2 regions of the Variovorax sp. J31P207 genome follow, and region 2 is predicted to be linked to the other one. Evidence: riboswitches for the same ligand, from Rfam matches in the RefSeq annotation. Region 2 holds a riboswitch; the other holds the start of a gene.
The links. Region 2 has a riboswitch for glycine ahead of gcvT (glycine cleavage system aminomethyltransferase GcvT). Riboswitches for the same ligand answer to the same signal wherever they lie in the genome.
Positions count from the first base shown of each region.

Region 1 (4,840 bases), on a different contig from region 2:
CTGGAACCGGCGCTGGCGGCCATGCGCAGCAAGCTGGTCGGGGCCACCTACGCGCAAGAGGATCCGGCGCGCGACCCGGCCCAGTTCGCCGCCGGCCTGGTCTTCCTGTGCCGCGCCGCCGGGGTGCGCTTCATGACCCGCCACACGGTGGTCGCGCTCAAGGAGCAGGACGGTCGCATCGACCATGTCGAGTTGCTCGATGGCGCCGGCCGGACCACCACCTTGCGCGGCCAGGCCTATGTGCTGGCGCTGGGTGCCGCGAGCGTGCCGCACGCGGAAGACCTCGGCATCGACATGCCGCTGCGTTTCGTGCGCGAATACATCGTCACGATGCCGATCCTGGATCCCGCCATGGCGCCGCGCATCGCGTTGCGCGACCGCCAGGGCAAGCTGCGCATCGTGCGGATCGAAACCCCGGCCGGCGACCAGCTGCGGGTCCATGCGATCGTGATGGCCGGACTCGACGAGGAGGCCGAACCCGACTCCGACCGCTTCCAGGCGATCGTGCGCCGCACCGAGATGCTGCTGCCCGGCGTGGCCGACGCGAGCCGGGCCAGCTTCGACACGGCGATGCACGCGGTCAGCATCAACCGGCTGCCGATGATCGGCAAGACCCGGCTGCCCAACCTGTTCCTGAACACCGCGCCCGGCACCCGCACCTGGGTCCACGCCTGCGGCGCCGGCAAGTCGATCGCGCGCATCGTCAGCGGCCTGCGGCCCGAACTCGACTTCGCGTTCCGGCGCCCTTAGAATCCGCCCACTGCAGGAGAGCGGGCCCACGGGCCCCACCGAAGGCGCAAACTCCCATAAACGCTCAGGTCGGCCCACGTGATGGGCCTGTACTGCACCAACTGTCAAAGCCGTCTGGAGAGCCATCACGCCCATCGCGTGATGCACCGAAGGAGCAAACCCGCTGCGGGCGCAGCGGGTGAATCTCTCAGGTACCGAGGACAGGGGGAGCGGCAACTCGGACTTCCGGTCCGGTTGCCTTCGTTCCCGTCGGCAATCCGAACCGTCGCGTCCGAGCGCTGCAACCTTCAAGGGTTCTCGATATGCGCGTGATCGTTCTTGGCGCCGGCCTGCTCGGCGTGACCTCGGCCTACTACCTCCAGCAACTCGGCCACGAAGTGACCGTCATCGACCGCCAGGCCACGCCGGCGGCGGAAACCAGCTTCGCCAACGGCGGCCAGATCTCGGTCAGCCATGCCGAGCCCTGGGCCAATCCGGGGGCGCCGCTCAAGGTGCTGCAATGGCTCGGCAAGGAAGACGCCCCCCTGATGTTCCGCATCCGCGCCGACATGCGGCAGTGGCTCTGGGGCCTGCAGTTCCTGCGCGAATGCACGCCGGCACGCACCCGCCACAACATCGAGCAGATCGTGCGCCTGGGCACCTACAGCCGCGACACGCTGCAGCAGCTGCGGCGCGACACCGGCCTGGCCTACGACCAGCGGACCCAGGGCATCCTGCACTTCTACACGACGCAAAAGGAGTTCGACGCCGCGCTGGCGCCAGCCGAGCAGATGCGCGCGCTCGGCTGCGACCGGCGCGTGATTTCGGCCGACGAGGCGGTGAAGCTCGAGCCCGCGCTCGCCCACATCCGCCCGCAGCTGGCCGGTGCGACCTACACGGCGGAAGACGAATCGGGCGATGCCAACCGCTTCGCGCGCGAGCTGGTCAAGCTGGCCGAGACGGCCGGCGTGCGCTTTCTCATGAGCCACACGGTGACCGCGCTGCGCGAGGCCGGCGGCAGCATCGACCATGTCGAGGCGACCGACAGCGAAGGCCGCTTCCAGCGCATCCGCGGCGATGCCTTCGTGCTGGCGATGGGCTCGCTGAGCCCGCTCTATGCAGCGCCGCTGGGCATCCGGCTGCCGATCTATCCGGCCAAGGGCTATTCGGTCACGATGCCGGTCAAGGATGCGTCCAGGGCGCACCAGGTCTCGCTGACCGACGACGAGTTCAAGCTGGTGTTCTCGCGCTACACCTCGGCCGGTGGCGACCGGCTGCGGATCGCCGGCACCGCCGAGCTCAACGGCTACGACCGCGACCTGAACCGGGTGCGCTGCGAGGCTATCGTGCGGCGCGTCGAGGAACTGTTCCCCGGCGCCGGCGAGGCATCCGAAGCCCAGTTCTGGACCGGACTGCGCCCGGCGACGCCGAGCAACGTGCCGCTGATCGGCGGCACCCGGCTGCCGAACCTGTTCCTGAACACCGGCCACGGCACGCTGGGCTGGACCCACGCCTGCGGCTCGGGCAAGTCGATCGCGCGGATCGTGAGCGGGCTGAAGCCGGAAGTCGACTTCGCGTTCACCGGGCTGCGCGCAGCGGCTCAGTCCCCGGCGGTGAAGACGGTCAGCACGCCGGTGTAGCCGTAGAGGTGATTGCGGGCGATCTCGCCGGCGGCGAAGAAGCCGACCAGCGGGACATCGCCGAGGGCATGGCGCACGATCTGCAGCTCGGCACCGGGGGCGCCGAAATGCGGCCCGCCGCGGCCCGAACAGCTGACGTAGATGGCGCCCGCGATGCGGCGCGCCGGATGCGGCGCGGCCTCGGCCTCGCCGGCCGCGACTTCGCGCGCGGTGGCGAGCGTCTGCTCCTGCGGCTCCAGCTCCTCGCGGATCTCCGCGCAGACGCGCATCAGGTCGGCCCGCGCGGCCTGCGCGTTGCGGCGGCAGAAGCTCAGACGCATCCCGGTCTCGGCGTTGTCGGCGATCGCCACGCCGCGACGCGTCGGGTCGAGGCCGATGATGTGGCGTACCCGGACGTCGGCGCCGAGATCGCCGGTGCGCCGGACGCCGTCGCTTCCGGCCTCGACCAGTCCGACCAGGGTGGCGCGGACCGCGTCGATCGCCTGCTCGGGGGCATCGAGCGAGACCCGCAGGTCGGCCAGCAGGACGTCGAGCGCGGGCTCGCCATCGAGCGCCAGCAGCAGGTTGCCGTCGGCCTCGGTGATCTCGCGTTCGCGCGAGACCGGCTGGCAGCCCTGGGTCACGCGCGAGACCAGCCGCACGCCCTCGCCGAACACCACGCCCGACAGGCCGCCCGAGAACACGCCGCCGACCGCACCATGTCCGCGGATGTTGCCATTGCCGCCGATCGCGAATTGCAGCGAGCCGACCCGCCCGGAGGACAGGCCTCCGAACAAATAACCGGTGTCGGTGCGGTCCGCCATCTCGGCGATCAGTTCGCCGAGTTCGGGCGTCCGCGGGTCGGCATGGACCAGCGCCGTGTGGGCCGCGAAACCGCTCATTTCGGAGCTGGCCAGCGGCGCCACGCCGGAAAACACCCGGTACTGGTCGCTCGGCAGCTCGCACAGCATCACGCTGAGCGCCGGCTCGTCGAAGTACTCGGCGTTGTTGGCGGCCACGCCGACACCCACGGTGCCGGTCCAGTCGGTGATCTCGGGCAGTTCGGCCCCCAGGTGGTCGAGGATCTCCTGGGCATCTTCCCCGTAGTGGTCGGTGATGTAGAGCAGGCCCAGCGACGGCGCGCGGGCGTAGTCCGGCAGCGCCATCTGCGCCCGCAGCTGCGCCAGCACCAGGCCGGCCGCCATGCGCCATTGCGGATGGGTGGCGTGCCCGCTCGGAAACAGCTTCATGTCTGGCCTTTCAGCCCGCGCGCTTGCGCGCCGGCGCAGGCCGCTTGGCGGACGCGCTGGCGCCGCGGCGCGTGGCCGGTGCCTTCTTGGCGGCGGCGGCCGGCCTCTCGGCGGCCCGGGCCGGTGCGGACGCTGCGCCCGGGCCCGCGTGATCGCCCAGCGGCTGCGGCATCACCGGCATCTTCAGCTGGGAGGCCTCTTGCAATGCCGAACTGGCGATCTGCTGGAACTGCTGGGTCAACGCACCCCACCACTGGACCGGATCGACGACGCCAGCCGAGTCCTGGGCGGCGGCGGCCTTGGCGCGCTTCGGCGCCGGTGGCTCTTCGACCTCCGGCTGCGCTTCGGGTTCGGGTTCGGGCGCGGCGGACGGGGCCGGCGCGGCCGGCCGGGTGAAGGCGTTGGCGAGGTCTTCCATGCGGACGTTCATGCCGCGCAAGGTCGAGAGCGTCATCTTCTGCACCTCGAGCGCCTGGATGGTCGCCTTCAGCGCGTGGCCGTTCTGCTCGAGCCAGTACTGCACCGTCTTGAGCTCCTGGATGCGCTTGTCGACCTCTTCGATGCTCAGCGTCGGCGCCACCCAGCTCGACAGGCTCGGCAGGCCGGGCACGGCGCCGGGCGAGGCGCTGGCGCCGCCCGTCAGATTCTTGAGGAAGTCGAAGCCCGGAACGAACTGACTGAAGGCGAAGGGCTTGCTGGCGTCGCTCATGGCGTGCTCCGGGTCTGTGTTTCTTGTCTTGGCAGCTTACTCCAAGCGTCAGGGCTTTTGGGCGCCCGACGGCATCCGGCACTCGCCATGAGGGCCCGGCTTGTGGACAATGCCCAAACAGACACAGAAAGACACATGTCCATCTTCCATCTCGCCTTCCATGTCCGCGATCTCGACCAGGCGCGCCGCTTCTACGGCGGCGTGCTGGGCTGCGCAGAAGGCCGCAGCACCGACACCTGGGTCGACTTCGATTTCTTCGGCCACCAGATCTCGCTGCATCTTGGCGAGCCCTTCGCCACCGCGCGCACCGGCCGCGTGGGCGAGGTGATGGTGCCGATGCCGCATTTCGGCATCGTGCTCGAGCTGCCGGCCTGGCAGGAACTGGCGAAGCGGCTCGAGGCGTCGGGCATGGACTTCGTGCTCAAGCCGCAGGTGCGCTTCGAGGGCCTGCCGGGCGAGCAATGGACCATGTTCTTCTGCGACCCCTTCGGCAATCCGATCGAAGCCAAGGGCTTCCGGTCGCTGGACACCGT
Region 1 covers NZ_JASZYN010000003.1:414,328-419,167, reverse strand. Annotated here, with positions in the region: gene QTI68_RS13235 (FAD-dependent oxidoreductase) at 1-750, shown strand, start outside; glycine riboswitch at 754-839, shown strand; glycine riboswitch at 855-964, shown strand; gene QTI68_RS13230 (D-amino acid dehydrogenase) at 1,053-2,369, shown strand; gene QTI68_RS13225 (FIST signal transduction protein) at 2,330-3,598, opposite strand; gene QTI68_RS13220 (PhaM family polyhydroxyalkanoate granule multifunctional regulatory protein) at 3,609-4,307, opposite strand; gene QTI68_RS13215 (VOC family protein) at 4,443-4,840, shown strand, end outside.
Region 1: linked by a shared signal. The riboswitch ahead of QTI68_RS13230 (D-amino acid dehydrogenase) and the one ahead of gcvT (glycine cleavage system aminomethyltransferase GcvT) in region 2 are both predicted to bind glycine.

Region 2 (26,528 bases):
CGCACCTTCTGCAGGAAGGGGGCGAAGTCGGGGTTGCGCAGCGGCACCCGCAGCTTCTCGATCACCTTGCCGCCGTTGAGCTCGAAGCGCTCGGCGAAGAACTTCTCGGCGTCGTTGCCCGGACCGTAGTCGGCCACCAGCGTGACCACCGACTTGATGCCGTTCTTGGGCGCCCAGTCGCCCATCGCGACCGCGGCCTGTGGCAGCGTGAAGCTGGAGCGCAGCATGTAGGGCGAGGCCTGGGTGATGGCCGAGGTGGCGGCCGCCATCGTGATGGCAGGGGTCTTCGACTGGGTCGCGATCGGCGCCACGGCCAGCGCGATCGGCGTCAGGCCGAAGCCGGCCAGCACGTTGACCTTGTCGTTCACCACCAGTTCCTGCGCCAGGCGCTTGGCGACGTCGGGCAGGCCGGTGTCGTCCTTGACGATCAGCTGGACTTTCTTGCCGGCAACCGTGTCGCCATGCTGCGCCATGTAGAGCTTGGCGGCGGCCTCGACCTGGCGGCCGGTGGAGGCTTGCTGGCCGGTCATCGGCAGGATCAGGCCAATCTTGAAGGTGTTGTCCTGTGCCTGGGCGGCCAGCGGCAAGGCCAGCGCGATGGCGGTCAGGCTGGCGGCCTGGACGAGATGGCGACGAAGCATGGGAACTCTCCTTTTTCAGTGGAAGCGTGACGGGGGATATTGTGACCAGATGCAAGCAGGCCCGGACGCCGGCAACTACCTAGGCTTCAAGCCCGGGCTGCGAATTCTGCGCGATCAGTAAAACGGCTGCGCGATGATCGCGCAACGCGTGCGGGATCTCAGGGATTGTCCGGTCGCCAGGCGGAGTCGAGCGTGATCGTGCCGACCGCGCGCGAGACGCAGGCGCAGATGCGGCGCCCGGATGCCTTTTCGTGTTCGCTCAGGAACACGTCGCGGTGGTCGATCTCGCCGTCGACCGCCAGCACGTCCATCGCGCACAGGCCGCACTCGCCGCGGCGGCAGTCCCAGAGCGTCTGGACGCCGGCGCCCTCGAGCGCTTCGAGCAGCGTGCTGCCGGCCTGCACCGTGATGGCGAGGCCGTGGCGCGGAATCCGCACCTCGAAGGCCTGGGTCGGCAGCCGGCCGCTGCTGCCGAAGGTCTCGAAGCGCAGGTCGGCCTGCGGCCGGCCGGCGGCGGCCCAGGCCCGCTTGACCGCCTCGAGCATCGGCACGGGGCCGCAGGTATAGAGCTGGCCGCCGGAGGGCAACGCGGCGATCTCGGCGGCGAAGTCGATCGGCGCCGCGCCGGTGTGGGCCTGCACGCTGGCGCTCGGGTGCGGCGCCAGCGCCGCACGCAGCTCGGGCAGGTAGGCCAGCTCGGACGCGTTGCGAGCGCCATAGAGCATGCGCACCGGGACGCCGCCGCGCTCGGCCAGCGCCGCCAGCCGCTGCGCCATGTAGACCAGCGGCGTGATGCCGATCCCGCCAGCCACCAGCAGGTAGCCGGGCGCCGTCAGGTCGAGGCCGAAGTGGCTCTGCGGTTCGCTGACCAGCAGCCGGTCGCCGATGGCCAGCCGCCACATCGCGAGCGAGCCGCCGCGGCCGTCATCGAGGCGCTTGACCGCGATCCGCCAGCTGCGGCCGTCGGGCGCGCCGACCACCGAGTAGGAACGGTTCTGCATGCGCCCGGCGCCGGGCGCGCCGACCAGTACCTGGACCTGCAGGTGGGCGCCCGGCTCATGCCCTGCGACCTCGCCCGATTCGGGCGTGATCTCGAATTCGCGCACGGTGGGGCTGAGGTCCTTGATGGCGCTGATGCGCGCTGGCATCCAGTGGATATCGCTTTTCATCTTCTGGGCTTCTTCATGCTCTGCGGCGTATCAACTGCACACCCGGCAGCGGATGGTTCTGGGCGCCGTGCAGCGCTTCCCGCAAGTTGCGCTGGGCGATCCGGCTGTGCTCGCGCATCAGCGCCTCGGCGCGCGAGCCTTCGCGGTTCTCGATCGCGTCGAGCACCTGGCCGTGCTGGTCCTGCGCGATCAGCAGCATGTCGCGGGCGGCGGGCGAATTGGCCTGCACCACCACGAAGCCCGAGGGCGAGGCGAACGGCAGGTTGATGACGCGCTCCATCTGCTTGGCGATCAGCGCGCTGCCCGACATCTCCGAAAGCAGCCGGTGGAACTCCTCGTTGAAGGCGACGTAGCGCGAGAAGGCGGCATCGTCGAGCGCCGGCTGGCGCAGCAGCTCGTCGATGCGCCGCAGGCAGGCCCTGGCCTCGCGCAGCACCACCGGCGGCGCGCCGCGCTCGGCCGCCAGCCGCGCCGACAGGCCTTCGAGCGTGCCGCGCAGCTCGATTGCGTCGGCCACGTCGCGCTCCGAGAAGGTCCGCACGGCATAGCCGCCGTTGGGGAGGCTTTCGAGCAGCCCTTCCTGTTCGAGCCGCATCAGCGCGCTGCGCACCGGGGTGCGCGAGACGCCCAGCAGTTCCGACACCGCCACCTCGGCGATGCGGGCGCCGCCGGCCAGCTCGCCGGCCAGGATCATCTCGCGCAGGCGCAGCTGGGCCTTGACCGCGTGGGAACCGCCGGCCTCGACCGGCTCGGGGGTCAATCCGACAGCGCTCATGAGGAAATCCCCACCGGCTGGATCGGAATCGTCGGCGCGCGCGGCTTCTCGCGCGCCACCATCTGGTCGATCAGGCGCCGCGCCCACATCGCGCCGGCGTCGATGTTGAGGTTGTAGAAGCTGTAGTCGGGCCGATCGTCGATCGCCCGCTGCTGGGCCTCGAGCACCAGCTCGTCCTCGCGGAAGATGCCGGCCACGCCCTCGCGCAACTGGTGCGTGAGGCGCTGCTCGCCGATGCAGTAGTTGCGTGCGAAGGCCCAGAAGTAGAGGCAGCTCTTGTCGGTCTCGGGCGTGATGGTGTTGAGCACGTAGCCGTTGACGCCCTTGCTGCGGTCGCCGGGCCGGCCGTCGCTCGGCACCGCTCCGCTGCCCGCCTCGGCCACGCCGACGTCGATGTTGACCGTGCACGGGCCCTCGAAGCGGATGATCTGCCAGCGGTCGACCGGGCCCCGGTAGCCGCGCGCATGGTGGATCTGTCCGGCCCAGAACGGCGGCGCCTCGATGCCCTCCATCCAGCGCGTGACCGTCGCCGAGCGGTCGCCATGGGTGGCGACGAAGGGCGCCTCGGCGACCGCGCGGTTGCCGATCGACGAGCCGTGGACGAAGGTCTCGTGGGTCAGGTCCATGAGGTTGTCGACCACCAGACGGTAGTCGCACGCCACCCGGATCATCTTGCCGTCGCCGGCCCATTCGGGGTCGTCGTTCCAGTGCATGTCGGGCACCAGCGCCGGATCGGCCTTGGCCGGGTCGCCCGGCCAGACCCAGACGAAGCGGTGCTTCTCGACCACCGGATAGGCCCGCACGCAGGCCGAGGGATTGAGCGTCTCCTGGCTCGGCATGAAGGTGCAGCGCCCCTGGCTGTTGTAGACCAGGCCGTGGTAGCCGCAGACCACCTCGTCGCCCTCGAGCCGCCCGAGCGACAGCGGCATCAGCCGATGCCAGCAGGCGTCTTCGAGCACCGCGACCTGCCCGTCGGTGCGGCGGTAGAGCACCAGCTTCTGGTTGCAGATCGTGCGCGGGAGCAGCGCGTGCGCGACCTCGACGTCGTAGGCGGCGGCATACCAGGCATCGAGCGGAAAGGGGCGGGTTTCGGCTTTCATGGGATACGCAATGTATACAGCAATGCGCTAAAGTCCATTGTTTTCAGCCAAATCAAGGGTAAATACCGATCTTTCGGTATCCATTGCAGGGATTCCCTGTGCGGATACGATCGACCGTTCTTTTCCAGATACGACGGAGCCATCCCATGTCCCAGCACGCGTCCCTGCCTGCCCGCTACGACCACGTCGGCAGCTTCCTTCGCCCGAAATACCTGCTCGAAGCCCGCGAGCAGAAAGCCAAGGGCGAGATCACGCCCGAGCAGCTGCGCAAGGTCGAAGACAAGGCGATCACCGAGATCGTCAAGTTCCAGGAAGACATCGGCCTGAAGAGCATCACCGACGGCGAATTCCGCCGCACCTACTTCCACATCGACTTCCTCGAGCAGCTCGGCGGCGTCAAGACCGACATCCCGGTCACCATCCGCAAGCCGGACGGCACCGAGGAACTTGCGCCCCCCGTGATGCGCGTGATCGACAAGGTGCGCCACGCCAAGAACATCCAGCTGGCCGACTTCGAATACCTCAAGAGCCAGGTGTCGGCGGGCAACACGCCCAAGGTGACCATCCCCTCGCCCACCATGCTGCACTTCCGCGGCGGGCGCGCCGGCATCAGCCGGGAGGCATACCCCGAACTCGACCCGGTGTTCTACGACGACGTCGCCAAGGCCTATGGCGACGAGCTGCGCTCGCTCGCGGCCGCTGGCTGCACCTACGTGCAGATGGACGACACCAACCTCGCCTACCTCTGCGACGAGAGGATGCGCGAAGCGGCGCGCCAGCGCGGCGACGACCCGAACGAGCTGCCGCACCGCTACGCCGCCTTCATCAACAAGGTGGTGGCGCAGAAGCCCGAGGGCATGATCCTGGCGATGCACCTGTGCCGCGGCAACTTCAAGAGCACGCACGCCGCGGCCGGCAACTACGAGCCGGTGGCCGAGGCGCTGCTGAAGGAGATGGACCTCGACGCCTACTTCCTCGAATACGACGACGCCCGCTCGGGCGACTTCCGGCCGCTGCGCTTCCTGCCCAAGGGCAAGACCGTGGTGCTGGGCCTGGTGACCACCAAGTTCGGCGAGATGGAAGACAAGGACGAACTCAAGGCCCGCATCGAGGCGGCCGCCAAGTACGTGTCGCTCGACCAGCTCGCGCTGTCGCCGCAGTGCGGCTTCTCCAGCACGGTGCACGGCAACAACATCGCGGTCGAGGCGCAGCGCGCCAAGCTGCGGCTGGTGGTCGAGACCGCCCGGGAAGTCTGGGGCGCGTAGCCCCGCCCCAACGCCGCCCGGTTGGACTCCGGGCCGGTGTGAAGTAGGCTCGGGGGCCATGAAGCTCTATTCCGGCCCCCTCAGCATGTTCGGCGCCAAGGTGCAGATCGCGGCGCTCGAAAAGGGCCTCGCCTTCGAGTGCATCATGGTGCCCTTCGACCGCGACGACCGCTACGAGCCCAGGCACCCGGAGGTGCTGCGGGTCAATCCGAAACGGCAGGTGCCGGTGCTGATTGACGGCGAGGTCGAACTGTTCGACTCGACCCAGATCTTCGAGTACCTCGAAGACCGCTTCCCCGAGCCCGCCCTGTGGCCCGGCGACGTGGCGGCCCGGGCCCACGCGCGCCGGCTCGAGCTCGAATCCGACGAGGTGTTCTTCCCGCACGTCATCAAGCTGTTCGGGCTGCAGGACGACATGCAGAGCCCGGCCGCGGTCGCGGCCTGCGCCGGCTGTGCCGCCTTCTACGCCAGGCTCGAGGCGCTGCTCGCCCAGCGCGACTACCTCGCGGGCGGTTATTCCTTCGTCGACATCGCCTTCTACATGGCGCAGGTGTTCGCCGAGCGCAAGGGCGCGCTGATGACGCAGGCCACGCCGCGCCTGCTGGCCTGGCGCGAACGGGTGGGGGCGCGGCCGCCGGTGCGCGAGGTGGTCGGCGCGATGATGCGGTTCCTGGCTTCCGAGGGCCGACCGGTGCCACCGCACCTGCAGGCGCTGGCCCGCCCGTGAACCAGATCGACGACCTGCTCGACTGGCTGCCCTCGCCGTCGCAGCATCTGCTGGTCGTCACCTTCGCCCTGCTGGTCTACGTGCTCACGACCCGCGCACGGCGCGAGCAGCGCGCGCCCACCACCGCCATCGCCTGGGTCATGGGCCTGGCGCTGCTGCCCTACGTGATCCTGCCGATGTACCTGATGTTCGGCCAGCGCAAGCTCCGGCCGGTGGGCATCCCGCGGCCGCCGCGCTCGGCGCCGGCGGGACACTGGGCAGCCGAGCTGGTCGAGAGCTTCGGCCTCGCGGCGCCGAGCCGCTGCGACACCCGGCTGCATTCCGACGGCGCGGGCGCGCGCGACGCGCTGTTCGAGGTGATCGAAAGCGCCCGCCATTCGCTCGACGTCTCGACCTTCATCATCGGCGACGACGCGCTCGGGCACGAGGTGATCAACCGCCTGTCGCGCCGGGCCCGCGGCGGCATCAAGGTGCGGGTGCTGCTCGACGGCTTCGGCGCCCTGTCGCTGCCGCGCACGCACTTCGACTCGCTGCGCGATGCCGGCGCCGAGGTCGCGGTGTTCCGGCCGATCTTCAGCCTGCGGCGCAGCGGCCCGCGCAACCTGCGCAACCACCGCAAGCTCACGATCGCCGACGACCACTGGCTCTGGTCCGGCGGCCGCAACCTGGCGGGCGAATACTTCACCGGCAACGACGCCCATCCGGTGCCCTGGCGCGACCTGTCCTTCGACCTGCGCGGCGACGCGGCGGCCGCGGCGGCGCGCCAGTTCGATCACGACTGGACCTCGGTGCGCGGACGCCAGTCGCGCGCCATCGCGGCCAATGCGGGCCCGCAGGACCACGGCGGCCTGGCGCAGTTCCTGCCCAGCGGCCCCGACCAGACCGAGGACACGGCGCAGGCGCTGCTGATCGACGCCTGTTTCCGCGCCGAGCACCGGCTGCTCGCGGTGACGCCCTACTTCGTCCCCGGCGACGGGCTGCGCGATGCGCTGCGGCTCGCCGCCCGGCGCGGCGTACAGGTCACGATCGCGATCCCGGCCCGGTCGAACCACCGCCTCGCCGACTTCGTGCGCGCCCGCACCATGCGAGACCTGGCGCGCGCCGGCGTGATGTTCAAGATGCTGCCCTTCATGGCCCATGCCAAGGCCGTGGTCATGGACGAGGACCTGGCGCTTTGCGGTTCGATCAACCTCGACCTGCGCAGCCTGCTGCTCAACCACGAGGCGGCGGTGGTGTTCTACGGCCGTGCCGAGGTCGACTGGCTGGCGCAATGGATCGAGACCACGGCCTCGGCCGGCGAGACCTACCGGGCGCGCCGGCCGGGCCTGGTGCGCGACGTTGCCGAAGGGCTCTTGCTCACGATCGCTTTCCAGCTTTAGCCTTCTTGTCTTTCTTGCCGGGCCCGGTCTTGTTGGTGTAGCTGGCATTGCCCAGTCCCGTGCCGATGGTCAGCACCGCCCAGTGCTTCACGTCCTGCATGAACGGCAATTCGCTCAGCCCCTGCACCACGGCGTCGTTGTGCATCAGCGCCACGGTCGGCTGGCCGGCGATCTCCGGCAGCCGCTTGATCAGTTCGCTCGGCAGGTGGAAGTTGTCGCTCTCCCAATCGCCCGGCAGGTTCTGGGCGCCGCGCGAGATCGAGCCGTCCTTGCGGATCAACCCCGGGCAGGCGATACCGATGAAAGGCGCCAGCCGGATGCCCTGCTTCCTGCTGTAGCGGATCTGCGCCTCGACCATCTCGGCCAGCCGGTCGATCAGCACCTTGCGGCTCGGGCGATCGTCCGCATGCCGCCATTTCTCGCGCCGCACCACCTTGGCCTTCGACAGGTCGGGCGCCCGCTTCTTGCGCAGCTTGACGATGCCGCAGCGAACGTTGGTGCCGCCGATGTCGAGCGCGATGATGGCGTCGTGCCCCTTCCGCATCGGCGGCGGCACCAGGTGAACCCAGCCCAGCAGGCCGCCGTCGTCCGGCTCGTGGCAGATCCGCGCCAGTTCGACCGAAACCTTCATGTGCTGCAGGATCGCCGCCGCCTGCAGCACCGCGCGCTCGCCGACGTCGCTGCCCGGAAAGCCGCCGCCGATCACGATCCGCTGCACGCCTTTCCACGAAGGCTGGCGCATGAAGCGATCGATCACCCAGGCCAGTTCTTCCGCGAATTCCTCGATCGCGCCGTGCAGCATGTCGGCGGCCTCGGAGGTCTTCGTCTCTCCCAGTGCCTCGTCGAGTTCACGCTTGCTGAGATCCTTCGAATGCACGCCGCCCAGCGGATCATTGCCCTTGCGGCGGCGGCGCTGGCGCCAGCGCTCCAGCAGCTGCCTGAACGCGGTCTGGCTGGCCTGGTCGCCGATGAAGCCATCCTTGCCGCGCAGCTGCAGGCTGTAGCCGTCGACCGTGACCGAAGGGAGTTCGCGGGCGCCGTGCGGGTGGTGTTTCTTCATTGCGGCAGGTGCATTTCAATCAGCGGTGGTGTCGAGGATCAGGCGGGCGGTTTCTTCGGGCTGGTCCCAGTGCGGATAGTGGCCGCAGCGCTCGAACCAGTGCAGCCGGGCGTCGGGGAACTGCGCTTGCGCGCGCGCCGCCTGGCGCGGGAGGCACACCTTGTCGAGCCGGCCCCAGCCGATCACGACGGGCTTGGCAAGCGTGCCGAGGGCCGCGCCTTCGAGCGGCGGCGATCCGCGAACGAAATCGTCCAGCATGAGCTGGAAGGATTTCGCCACGGCGTAGCTGTGCATCTCCTCCTGCACCAGCGCCGGCGACAGCCGGTGGCGCTGCGCCGAGAACCGCGCCAGCAGCAGCGTGCGCGCCCATGAATGGGTCACCAGGGCGGGCATGGCGGATTCGAAGCCGCGCGCCAGCCGCATCGACAGGCAGACCGAGATTTGATAGGCCAAATGCTCACGGCCGGCCCAGAAGCCGCCCGGCCCCAGCGACACGACGGTGCCCAGCACCTGGCCGCGGCGCGCCAGCTCCAGCACCAGGCGCGCGCCCATCGAACTGCCGACCGCGTCGGCACCGCACAGATCGTGTTCGTCCAGGAAGCGGGCCACCGCACCGGCCAGGGTGCGCAAGGTGACCTCGCCTTCCAGCGGCGGGCTCTTGCCGAAACCGGGCAGGTCGATCGCCACCACCGCGCGCTCGGCGGCCAGAGGGTCGAGGATGGTCTGCCAGGTCCGCCAGTTGCTGCCCAGCCCGTGCACGAGCAACAAAGGCTTTCCCTGGCCGCGACGGACATAGTTGATGAGCACCCTTCACTATGCTGGCCGGATGCGCGTGATCGAATCAGCGGCGCGCACCATCGGCTGTAGGAGAAGGCCCCCAACCGTTGACACCAGGACGGGCGCACGGGTGCCAGCGCCGATACACTGGCCGCGATGCAACTGCTGCGCCGCACCGGGCTTGCCGCCCTGGCTTTCATCTTCCTGCTCGGCACCGCCCTGGCCGCGGCCGCGCAGGAACAGCCGCTACGCGCAGGCTCCAAGCGCTTCACCGAGTCCTACATCCTGGCCGAGGTGCTGGCGCAGACCGCGGCGCCGCATACCGCCGTCGCCCCGGTGGTGCGGCAAGGGCTGGGCAACACGGCGATCGTCTACGAGGCGCTGAGATCCGGCGGCATCGATGTCTACGCCGAATACACCGGCACCATCGCGCTCGAGATCCTCAAGGGCCAGGCCTCGATGACGCGCGAGGAAATGAACGCCGCGCTGCGCCCGCTCGGGCTCGGCGTGGCGGTGCCGCTCGGATTCAACGACGGCTATGCGCTCGCGATACGGGCCGCCGACGCCGAGCGGCTCGGCATCCGCACCCTGAGCGACCTGGCCGGCCGGCGCGAACTGCGCTTCGGCCTTTCGAACGAATTCATCGGCCGCGCCGACGGCTGGCAGGGCCTGGCAGCACGCTACGGCTTCATTCAGGCGCCGACCGGACTCGACCACGGCCTCGCCTATGAAGCGATCGCCGCCAAGCAGATCGACGTCATGGACATCTACACCACCGACGCCAAGATCGACCACCTCGGCCTGCGCGTGCTCGAGGACGACCGGCACTACTTTCCCCGCTACGACGCCGTGCTGCTGTACCGGCTCGACCTGCCGGCCCGGCTGCCGGCGGCCTGGGCCGCGCTGCAACAGCTGGAGGGCCGGATCGACGAGCACGCCATGATCGCGATGAATGCGCGCGCAGAGTTGCAGGGCGTGGCCTTCGACGTCATCGCACGCGATTTCCTGGCCGCGGCGCAACCGGGCGCGCGCGCCGCGGCGCAACGCGGCGAAGGCGCCCGCGGCTTCATGGCCAAGCTGTTCGGACCCGACCTCGGCCGGCTCGCGCGCCAGCACCTGCTGCTGGTCGCGATCTCGGTCGCTGTCGCGATCCTGATCGCGGTGCCGGTCGGGGTCGCGGTGTTCGGACACCTGCGGCTGCGCGCGCTGGTCCTGGGGGCGACCGGGCTGCTGCAGACCATTCCCTCGCTGGCGCTGCTGGCCGTGCTGATCTCGCTGCTCGGCGTGATCGGCACCTTGCCGGCGCTGATCGCGCTGACGCTCTATTCGCTGCTGCCGATCATGCGCAACACCGTGACCGGCCTGGCCGAAGTGCCCACCGGCCTGCGCGACGCCGGCATCGCGCTCGGCATGACCGGCGGCCAGAACCTGCGCGCGGTGCTGCTGCCGCTGGCCATGCCGACCTTGCTGGCCGGCGTGCGCACCGCGACCACCATCGCGATCGGCACCGCCACCATCGCCGCCTTCATCGGCGCCGGCGGCTTCGGCGAACGCATCGTGACCGGTCTGGCGCTCAACGACCGCGAACTGCTGATCGCCGGCGCCGTGCCGGCCGCGGCGCTGGCGCTGCTGAGCGAAGCGCTTTTCGAGTCGCTCGAGTACCTGTTGCGGCGCCCCTATCGCGGCCCTGGCACAGACCCGGGTCCGTGAAAGTCCCGACGGGGCCGCGCGCGCGCTTCAGGCATAGTCGCGCGGGCATCCTTCCAACACCGGAGACAACATGAAACTCGGCACCCTCGCCGCCTGCCTCTCGCTCGCCCTCGGCGCCAGCGCCTTCGCCCAGACCACCACGCTGAAGATCGGCTACGCGACCACCAAGGAGTCGCACTACGGCGTCGGCTCGACGGTGTTCTGCGACGAAGTCGAGAAGGGTACGCAAGGCCGCTACAAGTGCCAGCAGTTCCCGAACTCGGCGCTCGGCGGCGAGCGCGAACAGATCGAGGCGGTCCAGTTGGGGACCCAGGACCTGGTCAACACCTCGACCGGTCCGGTCGGCAACTTCGTGCCCGAGGTCAAGATCGTCGACATCCCCTTCCTGTTCCGCGACTACGACCACGCGCGCAAGGTGATGGACGGCCCGATCGGCCAGGACATCCTCGCCAAGTTCCCGAGCAAGGGCATCATCGCGCTGGGCTGGACCGAGAACGGCTTTCGCCACATGACGAACAGCAAGCGCGACATCGTCAAGCCGGCCGATGCCGCCGGCCTGAAGATGCGCACCATGGAAAACAAGGTGCACATGGACGGCTACCGCACCTTCGGCATCCTGCCGACGCCGATGGCCTTCCCCGAGCTGTTCGGTGCCCTGCAACAAGGCACGGTCGATGGCCAGGAGAACCCGATCCCCGTGATCCTGTCGGCCAAGTTCGCGCAGGTGCAGAACCACCTCTCGCTGACCGGGCATGTCTACAGCCCGGCCCTGCTGCTGCTTTCGCCCAGGGTCTGGAACAAGCTCTCCGACGCCGACAAGAAGGTCTTCCTCGACGCCGCCCGGAAGGCCGGCGCTGCCCAGCGCAAGAAGGTCAACGAAGACGAGGACAACGGCATCGCGCAACTCGAGAAGGACGGCATGAAGGTGGTGCGCAAGGTCGACGGCGCCGCCTTCCGCGAGGCGCTCAAGCCGGCCTACGTCGGCTATGCCAAGGAATTCGGCGCCGACAACATCAAGAAGATCACCGACGTCCAGTAGGCGCGCGCCGCGCGCCCAGGCAGCGCCGCCCGGTGAGCCAGCGATGGCACCGGGCGGTTTCCTTGCCCGCTCCCACAACAACAAGAAGCCGCAGTGAAAACCTTCGAACACTACTTCCTGGCCGCCAACCGCTGGGCGCTGATCCTGCTCCTCGCATCGATGTCGGTGATCATCTTCATCAACGTCGCGATGCGCTACCTCACCAGCAACTCGCTCGAATGGGCCGAGGAAGTCTCGCGCCACATGATGATCTGGCTCACCTTCCTGGGCGCCGGCCCGGTGCTGCGCTACGGCGGCCACATCGCGGTCGAGAACCTGCAGGATGCGCTGCCGGCCAAGGCCGCGATCGCGATGCGTGCCCTGGTCGCGGCGCTGCTGTTCGCCTTCTTCGGCTTCATGGTCTGGTACGGCTGGCTCTACATGGAACGCACCATGTTCCAGCTCACGGCCGTGACGCAGATCCCCTTTGCCTACATCTACAGCGCGATGTTCTTCGGTGGCCTGCTGCTGATCGTCCACTGGCTGCTGATCGTGCGCGGCTACGTGCTGCGCCGTGAATTCGCCTCCGATGCGCATTTCGATGCGGCCGCGAGCGCCTCGCTATGAACGCCAGCCTGGTCCTGATCCTCTCGGTCTGCGTCTTCCTCGCGATCGGCGTGCCGGTCGCCTTTGCGCTCGGCCTGGCCACCGCCGCCACGCTGATCCTGGCCGAATCCTTTCCGCTGATGGTGCTGCTGAAGGAGACCTTCACCGGCATCGACAGCTTTCCGCTGATGGCGGTGCCGTTCTTCATCCTGGCCGCCGAACTCATGAGCGGCGGCTCGCTGACCGAGGTGCTGCTGCGCTTCGCGGGCCAGTTCGTCGGCCATCGGCGCGGCGGCCTGGGCTACACCAACGTGGTGTCGCTGACCTTCTTCTCGGGCATCTCGGGCTCGGCACTGGCCGATGCCGCGGGGCCGGGCTCGATGCTGATCAAGATGATGGACAAGGCCGGCTACGACCGCTCGTATGCCGCGGCGCTGACCGCGTCGACGGCGATCGTCGGCCCGATCATCCCGCCCTCGATCATCATGATCATCTACGCGCTGCAGGACGACAACGTCTCGGTCGGCAGCCTGTTCGTGGCAGGACTGATCCCGGGCATCCTGATCGCGGTGGCGATGTGCGTGGTGAACTTCCACGTCTCGAAGAAGCGCAACTACAAGGGCGACGGCGGCATGCCGCCCTGGCGCGAGGTGCTGCTGACGACCTGGAAGGCGATCCCCGCAATCTTGCTGCCGGTGGTGATCCTCGGCGGCATGCGCGCCGGCTGGTTCACGCCCACCGAGGCCTCGGTGGTGGCGGTCTTCTATGCGCTGGTGTGCGGCAAGTTCGTCTATCGCACGCTCGAATGGAAGGCCCTGCCCGACATCCTCTCGCGTTCCGCGCTGCTCTCGGCGTCGGTGCTGATCATCATCGGCCTGTCGGCTTCCTTCGCCTGGATCCTGACGATCGAGAACGTGCCGCAACAGCTCGCCGAATGGCTGGCCGCGATGAACCTGTCGCCCTGGATGTTCCTGATCATCGTGAACATCTTCCTGCTCCTGTTCGGCATCTTCATCGAGCCGCTGCCGGGCGTGATGGTGCTGGCGCCGATCCTGGCACCGGTGGCGGTCAAGCTCGGCATCGATCCGATCCACTTCGCGATGATCGTGATCTACAACCTGACGCTCGGCATGATCACGCCGCCGGTGGGCGGGCTGCTGTTCGTCACCTGCAACGTCTCGCGGGTGCCGATGTCGCAGCTGGTGCGCGAGCTGGTGCCCTTTCTCTGGGCGCACGGCGCGGTGCTGCTGGTGCTGACCTTCGTGCCCGCGCTCAGCACCTGGCTGCCGCATCTGTGGGGCTTCAAGTAGCCGGGGAAGATTTCACGAAGATGTCACGCTGATACCCGATGCTGCAGCGCTCGCCTCAAGACGCTGCAGCATCCCATGTTCCTCACCAAGACCGACAAGGCGCGCCACGAACTCCAGCCCGGCCGCCGCACGCTGGGCCAGCGCGAGCGCGCCCTGCTGCTGATGGCCGACGGCCAGCGCTCGCTGACTGATTTCGGCACCCTGTTCGGCGGCCGCGAGGAAGCCGGCCGGGTGGCACACCACCTGGTGCAGGAGGGCTACCTGCAGGGCCGCCCGGCCGAAACGGTCCAAGTGATCGAAGCGGCACCGGTCGCGGCCGACATCTTCGACGGCAAGCCCTCGCTGGCCACCACCCGCATGTTCCTGTTCGACCTCTGCGAGCGCATGTTCGTGCGCCGCGACCCGGTGCTGGCCGAGCGCTTCCGCGAAGCGCTGCGCGAGGCGCGCGACCGCGATTCGATGCTGGTCACCGCCCGCGCGATGCTCGGCGAGATCGAGCAGGCGGCGGGCGCCGCGCGCGCCGAGGCGATCCGCGAGCGCATCGAGAAATTGCTTCCGGCATCGCCGGTGCACTGAAGTCGCCGGCCGGCTCCCGATTCCCTTACACTTCTGCGGTCAGGAGAGCGTCCCGCCGCGGTGGGGCCGCCGAAGGCGCAGGTCCCCCGAAACAAGGGCCCGAACGCTCAGGCAAAAGGACTGACAAGACGCCCGGTTACGGGCGTTTCCTTGCTGGAGAGAGGTGGTTCGGCGCGCCAGGCGTGCCGTGCCGCCCACCGAAGGAGCAAACCCCGATCGTGGGGCGAATCTCTCAGGTAAAGCGGACAGCAGGGGTGGCCCATGGCTTCTCGTCATGGAACAAGCACTGCCCCTTTGGAGAACCGCCCTTGGCCGCCGCATCCGACGTACTGCTGAAGACTCCGCTCCACGCCCTGCACCTGGAGCTCGGCGCCCGCATGGTGCCCTTCGCGGGCTACACCATGCCGGTGCAATACCCCGCCGGCGTGATGGCCGAGCACAAGCACACCCGCGCGGCCGCCGGCCTGTTCGATATTTCCCACATGGGCCAGCTGCGCCTGGTGGGGCCTGATGCGGCGGCCGCCTTCGAGAGCCTGATGCCGGTCGACGTGATCGGCCTGGCGCCAGGCAAGCAGCGCTACGGCCTGCTGCTGAACGACCAGGGCGGCATCCTCGACGACCTGATGTTCTTCAACGAAGGCAACGACTCGCTGTTCGTGATCGTCAACGGCGCCTGCAAGGCGGCCGACATCGCCCATATCCAGGCCCGGATCGGGCAGCGCTGCCAGGTGCAGCCGATGCCCGACCACGCGCTGCTCGCGCTCCAGGGTCCGCAGGCCGCGGCCGTGCTGGCGCGGCTGTCGCCGGGCATCGAGCGCTTCGTCTTCATGACCGGCGGCCCGGTCCGCATCGGCGGCATCGAGGCCTTCGCCACGCGCAGCGGCTACACCGGCGAAGATGGTTTCGAGATTTCGGTCGCGGCCAAGGACGCCGAGGCACTGGCCCGGCTGCTGCTGGCCCAGCCCGAGGTCCAGCCGATCGGCCTGGGGGCCCGCAATTCGCTGCGGCTCGAGGCCGGCCTCTGCCTCTACGGCAACGACATCGACGAAAGCACGACGCCGGTCGAAGCGGCGCTGAGCTGGGCGATCCAGAAGGTCCGGCGCAGCGGCGGCGCACGCGAAGGCGGTTTTCCGGGCGCGGCCAGGGTGCTGGCCCAACTCACGGCCGCGAGCGGCACCGCCGGCCACCTCGACCACGAGACGCTGAAGCGCCAGCGCGTCGGCCTGGTCGCGCTGGAGCGCGTGCCGGTGCGCGAGGGCTGCGTGCTCGAATCCTTCGAGGGCCTGCCCATCGGCCAGGTCACCAGCGGCCTGCTCGGCCCCAGCGTCGACCGGCCGGTCGCCATGGGCTACGTCGCGCTGGCCTATGCCGAACCGGGCACCCGACTGCAGGCCATGGTGCGGGGCAAGCCGGTGCCGATGGAAGTCAGCACGCTGCCCTTCGTGCCGGCCCGGTACTACCGCGGCTGACACCCTCTTCTCCAATTTCTCCAAGCCAGCCTTTTTTCCAAGGAGTTTTCCCCATGACCATCAAGTACACCAAGGACCACGAGTGGGTGCGGCAGGAAGCCGACGCGGCACTGGTCACCGTCGGCATCACGGTGCATGCACAGGACGCGCTCGGCGACGTGGTCTTCGTCGACCTGCCCGAAGTCGGCAAGAAATTTGCCCAGGGCGAGGTCGCGGGTGTCGTCGAATCGGTCAAGGCCGCGGCCGATGTCTTCATGCCGGTCTCCGGCGAAATCATCGAAGTCAACGAAGACCTGCGCGCCGATCCCTCGCTGGCCAACAGTGCGCCGATGGACGGAGGCTGGTTCTTCAAGGTGCGGGTGAGCGAACCGGCCCAACTCGAGCCCCTGCTCGACGAAACCGCCTACGAGAAGTTCTCCGCCGACAACTGATTCACACGCCCCACCACCCGAGCCCTCCATGCCGACGCCCGTGCCTTTCCATCCCTCGCTGCGCGAACTGCAGAACGCCGAAGAATTCATCGCCCGCCACATCGGCATCGAGGCCGAAGACGAACCGGCGATGCTCGCGGCCATCGGCTCGACCACGCGCGCCGAACTGATCGACGGCATCGTGCCCCCGGCGATCCGCCGCAGCCGGCCGATGCGGCTGCCGGCGCCGATCACCGAGGCCGACGCGCTGGCCGAACTCAAGGCTATCGCGGCGAAGAACAAGGTGGCGAAGAGCTTCATCGGCCAGGGCTACTACGGCACCCACACGCCGGGCGTGATCCTGCGCAACGTGCTCGAGAACCCGGCCTGGTACACCGCCTACACGCCCTACCAGGCCGAGATCTCCCAGGGCCGCATGGAGGCGCTGGTTAATTTCCAGACCATGGTCTGCGACCTGACGGGCATGGCGATCGCCAACGCCTCGATGCTCGACGAGGCCACCGCCGCGGCCGAGGCGATGACGCTGGCCCGGCGCAGCGTCAAGAGCAAGAGCAACGTGTTCCTGGTCTCGGGCGACTGCCATCCTCAGACCATCGAGGTGCTCCGCACCCGGGCGGCGCCGCTCGGCATCGTGGTCAAGGTCAGCACCGCCACCGAGCCGCTGCCGCTGCTGATGGCCAGCGGCGGCTTCTTCGGCGCCCTGGCGCAATACCCCTCCACCACCGGCCACGTGCACGACCTGCGTCCGCTGGCCGGCCACGCCCACCAGTGCCAGGCGGCCTTCTGCGTTGCCGCCGACCTGCTGGCCCTGACCCTGCTGGCGCCGCCCGGCGATTGGGACGCCGACATCGTCTGCGGCACCACCCAGCGCTTCGGCATGCCGATGTGCAACGGCGGCCCGCATGCGGCCTACCTGGCCTGCCGCGACGAGTTCAAGCGCTCGCTGCCCGGCCGGCTGGTCGGCGTCAGCGTCGACGCCCACGGCCAGCCGGCCTATCGGCTCGCGCTGCAGACGCGCGAGCAGCACATCCGGCGCGAGAAGGCGACCTCGAACATCTGCACCGCGCAGGTGCTGCCGGCGGTGGTCGCCAGCATGTACGCGGTCTACCATGGGCCCGAAGGCCTGCGCCGCATCGCGCAGCGCGTGGGCCTGCTGACGGCGGTGCTGGCGCAGGGCCTGGAGCAGATGGGCCGCGAACTGGTCAACGACACCGCCTTCGATTCGCTCACCATCCACACCGGCGAGGACACCCAGGCCATCCACGAACGCGCCGAGGCGGCGGGCGTCAACCTGCGCCATCGCCTGCAGCAGCATCTGGGCCTGTCACTCGACGAGACCACCACGCGCGCCGACGTCGAGATGCTGTGGGGTCTGTTCGCGACCGAAGGCACGCGCGGACCCGACTTCGACGCCATCGCCGCCACGGTGCGCATCCGCATCCCCGAGGACCTGCGCCGCACCAGCGACTTCCTGGCGCATCCGGTGTTCAACACCCACAAGAGCGAGACCGCGATGCTGCGCTACATCCGCAGCCTGAGCGACAAGGACCTGGCGCTCGACCGCAGCATGATCCCGCTCGGCAGCTGCACCATGAAGCTCAACGCGACCAGCGAGATGATCCCGATCACCTGGCGCGAGTTCGCGAACATCCATCCGTTCGCGCCGGCCGACCAGTTGCTGGGCTATGCCCAGCTCGATGCCCAGCTGCGCGCCTGGCTCTGCGAGGCGACCGGCTATGCGGGCATCAGCCTGCAGCCCAACGCCGGATCGCAGGGCGAGTACGCGGGCCTGCTCGCGATCAAGGCCTTCCACGAGGCCCGGGGCGAAGCGCACCGCAATGTCTGCCTGATCCCGTCTTCCGCCCACGGCACCAATCCGGCCAGCGCCCACATGGTGGGCATGAAGGTGGTGGTGACCGGCTGCGACGCCGAAGGCAATGTCGACATCGACGACCTGGCGCGCGCCTGCGAGCAGCATCGCGACACGCTGGCCGCCGTGATGATCACCTACCCCAGCACCCACGGCGTCTTCGAGACCCGCGTCAAGGAGCTCTGCGAGATCGTGCACGCGCACGGCGGCCGGGTCTATGTCGACGGCGCCAACATGAATGCGCTGGTCGGCGTGGCGGCGCCGGGCGAGTTCGGCGGCGACGTGAGCCACCTGAACCTGCACAAGACCTTCTGCATCCCGCACGGCGGCGGCGGGCCGGGTGTCGGCCCGGTCTGCGTGGTCGAGGACCTGGTGCCCTACCTGCCGGGCCATGCGACCGGCGGACTGGCGTCCAACGGCGCGGTCGGCGCGGTGTCGGCGGCGCCGCTGGGCAATGCCGCGGTGCTGCCGATCAGCTGGATGTATTGCCGCATGATGGGCGCCAAGGGCCTGCAGGCCGCGACCGAGACCGCGATCCTTAGCGCCAACTACATCAGCGCCCGGCTCAAGGACCACTTCCCGACCCTCTACGCGAGCCCCAATGGCCACGTGGCGCACGAGTGCATCCTCGACCTGCGTCCGCTCAAGGACGCCAGCGGCGTCAGCGCCGAGGATGTCGCCAAGCGGCTGATCGACTACGGCTTCCATGCGCCGACCTTGAGCTTCCCTGTGCCCGGCACGCTGATGGTCGAGCCGACCGAAAGCGAACCGCTGGCCGAGCTCGACCGCTTCATCGACGCCATGATCGCGATCCGGGGCGAGATCCGCCGCATCGAGGAAGGCATCTGGCCGAAGGAGGACAACCCGCTGCGCAACGCCCCGCACACCGCGGCCAGCCTGCTCGGCAGCGAATGGACGCGTCCCTACTCACGGGAGCTCGGCGCCTTCCCGCTGGCCAGCCTCCGGCAGACCAAGTACTGGCCGCCGATCGGGCGGGTCGACAACGTCTACGGCGATCGCAACCTGTTCTGCAGCTGCGTGCCGGTGGACGCCTACGCCAACGGCTGAGGCGAGATACATATTTTTTCAATCGACGGCCCGCGGGGCTGTCGATTTCGCCTCCGCTGCTTCGACGTCCTGGAGAGCCCGGCAGCGCGCGGTCGATTCCCGACCGCCGCCGGCCTCGCAACCGAAGGAGCAAGGACATGCGATTCATGGTGATCGTCAAGGCCAGCAAGGAATCCGAAGCCGGCGTGATGCCGAGCCAGCAGTTGCTGACCGACATGGGCAACTACAACGAGGCGCTGGTCAAGGCCGGCGTGCTGCTCGCCGGCGAAGGCCTGCACCCGAGCTCGAAGGGGGCGCGCATGCGCTTCTCCGGCAAGGAGCGCACCGTCATCGACGGCCCCTTCAGCGAGACCAAGGAGCTGATCGCCGGCTTCTGGCTCTGGCAGGTGCGCTCGAAAGAGGAAGCGCTCGAATGGCTGCGCCGAGCCCCCTTCGACGACGGCGCCGAACTCGAGCTGCGCCAGGTGTTCGAGATGGACGATTTCGGCGCCGAGTTGACGCCCGAGCTGCGCGAGCAGGAAAAGCGGGTGTTCGACGCGGCCCGCTCGAAGCGGCCTTGAACGGACCGAAGGAGGCACGACCATGAAGTTCATGATCATCCGCAAGGCCGACGCCGAGACCGAGGCCGGCGCCATGCCCACCGCACAGCTGGTCAGCGACATGATGGCCTACAACAAGGCGATGATCGATGCCGGCGTGATGCTCGACGGCATGGGCCTCAAGCCCAGTGCCAGCGGCGGCGCCCGCATCCAGTTCGCAGGCGGCAAGCCGACAGTGGTCGACGGGCCTTTCGCGGAGACCAAGGAACTGGTCGCGGGCTTCACCCTGATCCAGGTCGGATCGCGCGAGGAAGCGCTCGAATGGGTCAAGCGCTGGCCGCCGATCGACGGCCACGGCAAGGTCGCGCTGGAGCTGCGCCAGGTCTACGAGGCGGAAGACTTCGGTGCCGAGTTCGCGCCCGAGATCCGCGAGCAGGAAGCGCATCTGCGCGAACGCGCCGCGGCCCGCGATTGAGACGACGACGCATGGATGCGACCGAGACGCACCGAACGATCAACGCCGTCTGGCGCATCGAGTCGGCCCGCATCATCGGCGCGCTGGCGCGCCGGGTGCGCGACCTCGGCCTGGCCGAGGAACTGGCGCAGGACGCGCTGCTCGCGGCCCTCGAGCAATGGCCGCGCGAAGGCATCCCCGAGAATCCCGCCGCCTGGCTGACGGCGGCCGCCAAGCACCGCGCGATCGACCTCCTGCGCAAGCGCACGCTGCACGCCCACAAGGAAGGCGAGATCGCCCGCGAGATCGATGCCCGGCACGCCATCGCCGCCTCTGACTTCGCCGACGCGGTCGACGCCGCCCTCGACGACCAGGTCGGCGACGACCTGCTGCGGCTGGTCTTCACGGCCTGCCATCCGGTGCTGTCGCCGGAAGCCCGGGTCGCCCTGACCCTGCGGCTGCTGGGCGGGCTCACCACCGACGAGATCGCGCGCTCCTTCCTGGTGCCCGAGGCCACGATCGCACAGCGCATCGTGCGCGCCAAGCGGACGCTGGCCGCCGCGCGCGTGCCCTTCGAGGCGCCGCGCGGGCACGAGCTCGGCGCCCGCCTGTCCTCGGTGCTCGAAGTCATCTACCTGGTGTTCAACGAAGGCTACGCCGCCACCGCCGGCGAGGACTGGATGCGGCCCGCGCTGTGCGACGAAGCCTTGCGCCTGGGGCGCATCCTGGCCGAACTGATGCCCGACGCGCCGGAGGTGCATGGCCTGGTCGCGCTGATGGAGATCCAGGCCTCGCGGGCCGCCGCGCGGGTCGATGCCGATGGCGAACCGGTGCTGCTGCTGGCGCAGAACCGCGCCCGCTGGGATCGGCTGCTGATCGGTCGTGGCCTGGCGGCGCTGGCACGGGCGGAGCAGCTCGGCGGCGCGCTCGGCCCCTACGCCCTGCAGGCCGCCATCGCCGCCTGCCACGCCCGTGCGCAGGAGGCAGCGCAGACCGACTGGCCCCGCATCGCGGCGCTCTACGAGGCATTGGCGCAGCTCGCGCCGTCGCCGATCGTCGAACTGAACCGGGCGGTCGCGCTGTCGATGGCCTTCGGTCCGGCGGTCGGGCTCGAGCACGTCGACGCGCTGCGATCGGCGCCGCAGCTGCAGGGCTACCACCTGCTGCCGAGCGTGCGCGGCGACCTGCTGGCCAGGCTGGGCCGGCATGCCGAGGCCTGCGAGGAGTTCAAGCGGGCCGCCGAACTCACGCGCAACGCGCGCGAGCGCAAGCTGCTGCTGGCGCGCGCGCAGAGCGCCGCAGGCGGCTGAAGCGCTACTTCTTCGCCACCGCCCCGGTCGCGACCTGGGCCCGCAGTTCCTTCAGCTTGGCCTTCATGCGGCGCTCGTTGACCGGACCCATGCGCACCAGCATCTTCTGGCCGGCCGAGAGCGACTCGAGCTTCGGATCGACGAATTCGTAGCTGACCCAGGGCTGCCCGCCCGCCATCTCGCCCTTCACTTCGGTCAGCTTCACCTGCACCGGGCCCTGGGGTTCCGGGGCCTGCAGCAGGTGGTCGATCACGGCGACGAGGCGGTCGTTGAAGTAGCGGTTCGGGTAACCCAGCTCTTCGTAGGCCTGCTGGAACAGCGGATAGAGCCGGGCATAGAGCGCCGCCGCCCGGGCGCTGTCGACCGATTCGGCGAACAGCACGAACGGCGTGTAGCGGCTGGCGTTGTCGATCCCGATGGTCTTGACCTCGCCGTTGCCCTGGACCTCGAAGGCCTTGGGCGCGCGCTGGGTCGGCCACATGCGCGACGAGGCCTGTGCGCGCGGCAGGTTGTCGACGGTGGCGACGAAGTGGCGCACAAAGCCGCTGGTGTCGAGGAAGGAGGCCACCGCCTTCTTGCCCAGCAGCTCGTTGAGCGCCGCAGCGACGCGGCCGTCGGCGTCGTTCAGGGCCGGCAGTGCCGCATCGGGCTGGGCCAGGGCATCGACCAGGTTCTGCGGGCCGGTCGCGACCGGGGCCGGGGCCGGCGCATCGGCGGGCCGGTCGGGCGGGGGCGGCGCGCTGGCGGCAGGCGGTGCCGGCGGCGGCTCCTTCTGCAGGGACCATCGCCACCAACCGAAGGCAGCGGCGAGAATCACCACCACGACGACGACCAAGGTCCAGACCGAGGACTCGCGCGCTGGCCTGAAATCTGCTGGGTCCCTTTCGGGCATGTTCGAATCCTCCTTTGAATCACGGGCGTTGCATGCGGTCCATTGGAAACCACGCCGGCGCCTCGTGCCGTAACGCCCTGTGACCGTCAAGGAATCCGAATGGACATCGACTTTTCCGCTCTCACCGAATACCAGCGCTACAAGCTCATGGCGAGCCTGATCGTGCCACGCCCGATCGCCCTGGTCACCACCCTCGGCCCCGACGGCGTCGTCAACGCCGCGCCCTTCAGCATGTTCAACATGCTCGGCGAGGAGCCGCCGATCGTGATGATCAGCGTCAACCGGCTGCAGGACAACGCGCTCAAGGACACGGCCGCCAACATCGTGCGCACCGGCGAGTTCGTGGTCCACCTGGCCGACGAGGACATCGCCGAGCAGATGCACCGCTGCGGCGACCGCCATCCGCCGCACGTGAGCGAGCTCGATGTGGTCGGCTTCACGCCGCTGCCGAGCCGGGCCGTGAAGCCACCGCGCATCGCCGAGGCGCCGGTCGCGTTCGAGTGCACGCTCTGGGAGACGCTGGAGACCGAGAGCCGGCAGATCTTCATCGGCCAGGTGCGCTGGATGCACGCGCGCGACGAGCTGATCGACACCGACGCCTGGCGCGTGCGGCTGCAGCACTACTTTCCGGTCGGCCGCTTCGGGGCCAGCTTCTACGTGAAGACGCGCGAGCGCTACTCGCTGGCGGCGCAGGAACAGACGCGCAGCACGCAGATCGACGAGATGTAGGCGAGCCGTGCCTCAGCGCAGCCGCACCACGTGCGCAGTGCGCGGGTCGACGCGGCCCCCGTGCAGGTCGGCGATCACCTGCTGCGCGGCCTCGAAGCCCTGGCCCTGGGCCAGCGTCATCCAGCGATTGCCCGGCCGGCTCAGCTCGGCGATGAAGCGGCCCTGCGCCTCGTTGAAGCGCCGGTTCACTTCCTGGGGGCCCCAGTCGGCGTTGCGCTTGCGGATCTGCACCGGCGCGAAGTAGAGCAAGGGTTTCGGGCCCGGCAATGGCGACTCGGCCAGGAAGGCGGTCTTCTGCGCCGAGCCCGCATAGCAGTCGTAGACCAGGGCCGCACCGAAATGGTGGTGGACCGTGGCGCGCAGGTCGTCGTCGCCGGCGAAGTCGACATACAGCGTCGGCACCTCGGCGGGCAGCCGCACCACGCTGTCATAGGACATGACCTGGTCGTAGCAGCCGAGGTTCTCGACGAAGCCGCGGTTGCGCGGCGAGGTCAGCGCGACCAGGCTGCGCCCTTCGCGCCGGGCCAGACAGAAGGCCGTGCCGTAGGCGGTCTTGCTCGAGGCGCTGGACACGACCACCTGCCGGGCGCCGAAGAAGGCGTTGTCCTCGAGAAAATCCGCCAGCATGAACGAGGTGATGAACAGCGGACGCACCAGCATCTGGTAGTCCTCGAGCGCCGGGTCGTAGCCGGCATCGTGGCTGCAGCGCATGTACTGGTTGTAGGCGGAGACCAGGTCGCTGCGGTGCGGCGCGCCGTCGTAGAAACCGCGCTCGGTCACCCGCACCGGCGACATGCGCAGGTGGCTGGCGATCGGGAAGTAGCCGTAGAAGCGTTCGCCGACCGCGACGCCTTCGACCGTCGAGGCCACCACGTCGGCGAAGCCCCAGGCCGGCATGTGGCCCCAGGCCTCGTCGCCGGTCGGAAAGAACGACCAGTACTTCATCATGGCGTCGCCGAAGGCCGCATAGGTGATGTTGTTGGTGGTGAGCGCGAAGCGGTCGATGCGCAGCAGCACCTCGCCGGGCGCCAGCGTGCCGGCGTCCGGCGCGCTGCGCAGGCGGGTGGTGCCGAGCGCGTCCTTGCGGGTTTCGAGACGGGTTAAAGTGAAAGCGTCGTTCATGTGTGGCCTCAGGTGATTCGGGGCCGATCCCCTTGCCGAAAAATGTATCGCCCTCCATCCAGCCGCGGGTTCGGAAAACAGGCGCCGGCCGCCGCACCTCGCTCCAAGCCGCTGAAACGCCCGACCCAGGCCCGCGGCAAGTTCACCGTGCAGGCCATCTACGACGCCTTTGTTCGGATTTGGGAGGCCGAGGGCTGGGATGGCGTGACGACCCGCGCCGTCGCCCTCGAAACCGGCATCGCGGTCGGCACGCTGTACGACTACTTCCCGGACAAGGAGGCGCTGCTGTCGGGCTACGTGCGCCACTGTGTCGAAGCCCTGCTGCGGCGGCTCGACGTCGATGTCGTCGCGCCGCCCGCGGCCGCACTGGCTGCGCGCGAGCGCATCGCGCGGCTGGTGCGCATCACTTGCGACAGCCGGCTCGACGGCCTGCCGGCCTTCGATCACGGCATGCTGCTGCTCGAACACCGCGTGGCCGAGCCCAAGCACCACCGGCGCGTGTACGACGAACTGGCGACCCGCTGGCTGCAGGCCTTCGCCGCCTGCGGGTTGCCCGATCCGCCCACGGACGCGACCGTCCACGCCCTCCTGACCGCCGCCTGGGGCGGGCGGCGCTATCGCCTTCTGCGGGGCTTGGGCAGCGGCACGCCGGACGATGCGGCGTGGGTCGCCGAGATGGATGAGATCGCGTGGCGCAGCGTGGCCGCGCAGCGGGGCTGACGTTCGCCAGACGAAAAAAAGCCACCCGTCGGGTGGCTTCCTGCATCGAACAAACCGGTTGAACCGGCTGTGATGCTTCGCATTTCCAAAATTCTCAAAATTCTCAAAAATCTGGAGCGGGAGAAGAGTCTCGAACTCTCGACCTCAACCTTGGCAAGGTTGCGCTCTACCAACTGAGCTACTCCCGCGAAGCCTTCGATTATAGAGCATTTTTTTCCTGTTCTTCACCAGCCGGCAAATGAATTTGTCCGGTACGCAGATCGAACTCGAACACTTCGCCGTAGCGGCCCCATTCGATCGCGGTCCGCAGCACCCGTTCGGCGGTCGCGCGGTCCAGGCTTTCTTCCAGCAGATCGAGGAAAGGCTCCTGCGGCAATTCGCCCGCGGGCGCCTGCTCCAGGCTGTGGCGGATGTGCGCTGCGAGCGGCACGTGCGCCAGCAGCTGCTGGCCCAGCAGCTGCTGGCGCAGCGTGTGCGCACCCGCGACGTAGTGGCGCCCCAGCTCGGTCAAGTGCAGGTCGGCATCCGCCAGTTGCGCGAAACCCAGCAGCGCCAGCGCCTGCGCCAGCGGCAGCAGGTCGTGGTCGGTGAGCTCGGCCTCTTCGGCCAGCTGCGGCAGGTCGGCCCGGCCTTCGCGGCCGTCTTCCACCAGCATCTCGAGCAGGGCTTCCATGCGGCCGATGTCGGCATCGGGCAGCCGGTCGCCCAGGTGCATGCGCACCGGCTCCTCGGTCGCGCGGCCAGCCACCGGCGCACTGGCCGTCATCAGCGCGTAGGCCTCGTCGATCAGCGCCCTCACTTCGAGGCTGTCGACGTCGCGCGGCCGTGCCAGCCGGATCGGCAGCTCGGCCCGCACGCGGCCCGGGTCGGCGGCGAAGATCAGCACCCGATCGGCCATCAGCACCGCTTCCTCGATGTTGTGGGAGACGATCAGCATCGCCTTGGTCGGCATCGCGCCGCCGCCCCACAAGCGCAGGATGTCGTCGCGCAGGCGCTCGCCCGTGAGCACGTCGAGGGCCGAGAAGGCCTCGTCCATGAGCAGCACCTCGGGCTCGATCACCAGCGCCCGCGCGATGCCCACCCGCTGGCGCATGCCGCCCGACAACTCGCGCGGCAAGGCGCCCTCGAAACCTGCGAGGCCGATGAGCTCGATCGCCGCATTGGCGCGCCGGGCGCGCTCGGCCGGTTCGACGCCGCGCGCCTCGAGCCCGAGTTCGACGTTCTGCTGCACCGTGAGCCAGGGAAAGAGCGCGAACGACTGGAACACCATCGCGATGCCGCGCGCCGGCCCGTAGAGCGGCTGGCCACGGTAGCGCACGCTGCCGGCATCGGCGCCGATCAGGCCCGCGAGGATCCGCAGCAGGGTCGACTTGCCCGAGCCCGACTGGCCCAGCAGCGCCACGATCTCGCCTTCGGCCAGGCGGAAGTCGACGCCTTCGAGCACCGAGCGCGCGGCGCCGTCGGCCGAGCGAAAGGACTTGCCCACGCCCTTGAGTTCAACGATGGCTTCGGCCATGGGCCCTCCTCGCGCGTTGGTCATCAGAAATGCATCCGGTTCTCGGCCAATTCATAGAGCCGGCGCCAGACGAAGTGGTTCATGCCCATGACGAACACGCACATCACGCCGATGCCCAGCGCGATGCGCGGGAAGTCGCCGATGGCCGTCATGTGGGCGATGTAGCTGCCCAGGCCCGCCGCCTGCAGCGTGGTGTCGCCCCAGGTGACGTACTCGGCCACGATGCTGGCGTTCCAGGAGCCGCCGCTGGCCGTGATGGCGCCGGTGACGAAGCTCGGGAACACCGCCGGCAGCA
Region 2 covers NZ_JASZYN010000006.1:352,713-379,240, forward strand. Annotated here, with positions in the region: gene QTI68_RS22285 (ABC transporter substrate-binding protein) at 1-641, opposite strand, end outside; gene QTI68_RS22290 (PDR/VanB family oxidoreductase) at 800-1,810, opposite strand; gene QTI68_RS22295 (GntR family transcriptional regulator) at 1,824-2,585, opposite strand; gene QTI68_RS22300 (aromatic ring-hydroxylating dioxygenase subunit alpha) at 2,582-3,685, opposite strand; gene QTI68_RS22305 (5-methyltetrahydropteroyltriglutamate--homocysteine S-methyltransferase) at 3,832-4,950, shown strand; gene QTI68_RS22310 (glutathione S-transferase family protein) at 5,009-5,677, shown strand; gene QTI68_RS22315 (phospholipase D-like domain-containing protein) at 5,674-7,056, shown strand; gene QTI68_RS22320 (ROK family protein) at 7,034-8,116, opposite strand; gene QTI68_RS22325 (alpha/beta fold hydrolase) at 8,132-8,923, opposite strand; gene QTI68_RS22330 (glycine betaine ABC transporter substrate-binding protein) at 9,050-10,603, shown strand; gene QTI68_RS22335 (TRAP transporter substrate-binding protein) at 10,674-11,642, shown strand; gene QTI68_RS22340 (TRAP transporter small permease) at 11,736-12,248, shown strand; gene QTI68_RS22345 (TRAP transporter large permease) at 12,245-13,537, shown strand; gene QTI68_RS22350 (hypothetical protein) at 13,613-14,113, shown strand; glycine riboswitch at 14,144-14,246, shown strand; glycine riboswitch at 14,257-14,372, shown strand; gene gcvT (glycine cleavage system aminomethyltransferase GcvT) at 14,422-15,582, shown strand; gene gcvH (glycine cleavage system protein GcvH) at 15,636-16,013, shown strand; gene gcvP (aminomethyl-transferring glycine dehydrogenase) at 16,042-18,951, shown strand; gene QTI68_RS22370 (YciI family protein) at 19,089-19,511, shown strand; gene QTI68_RS22375 (YciI family protein) at 19,534-19,965, shown strand; gene QTI68_RS22380 (RNA polymerase sigma factor) at 19,977-21,254, shown strand; gene QTI68_RS22385 (DUF3014 domain-containing protein) at 21,259-22,146, opposite strand; gene QTI68_RS22390 (flavin reductase family protein) at 22,246-22,875, shown strand; gene QTI68_RS22395 (DUF2855 family protein) at 22,888-23,997, opposite strand; gene QTI68_RS22400 (TetR/AcrR family transcriptional regulator) at 24,040-24,717, shown strand; tRNA gene QTI68_RS22405 (tRNA-Gly) at 24,830-24,905, opposite strand; gene QTI68_RS22410 (ABC transporter ATP-binding protein) at 24,917-26,233, opposite strand; gene QTI68_RS22415 (ABC transporter permease) at 26,257-26,528, opposite strand, start outside.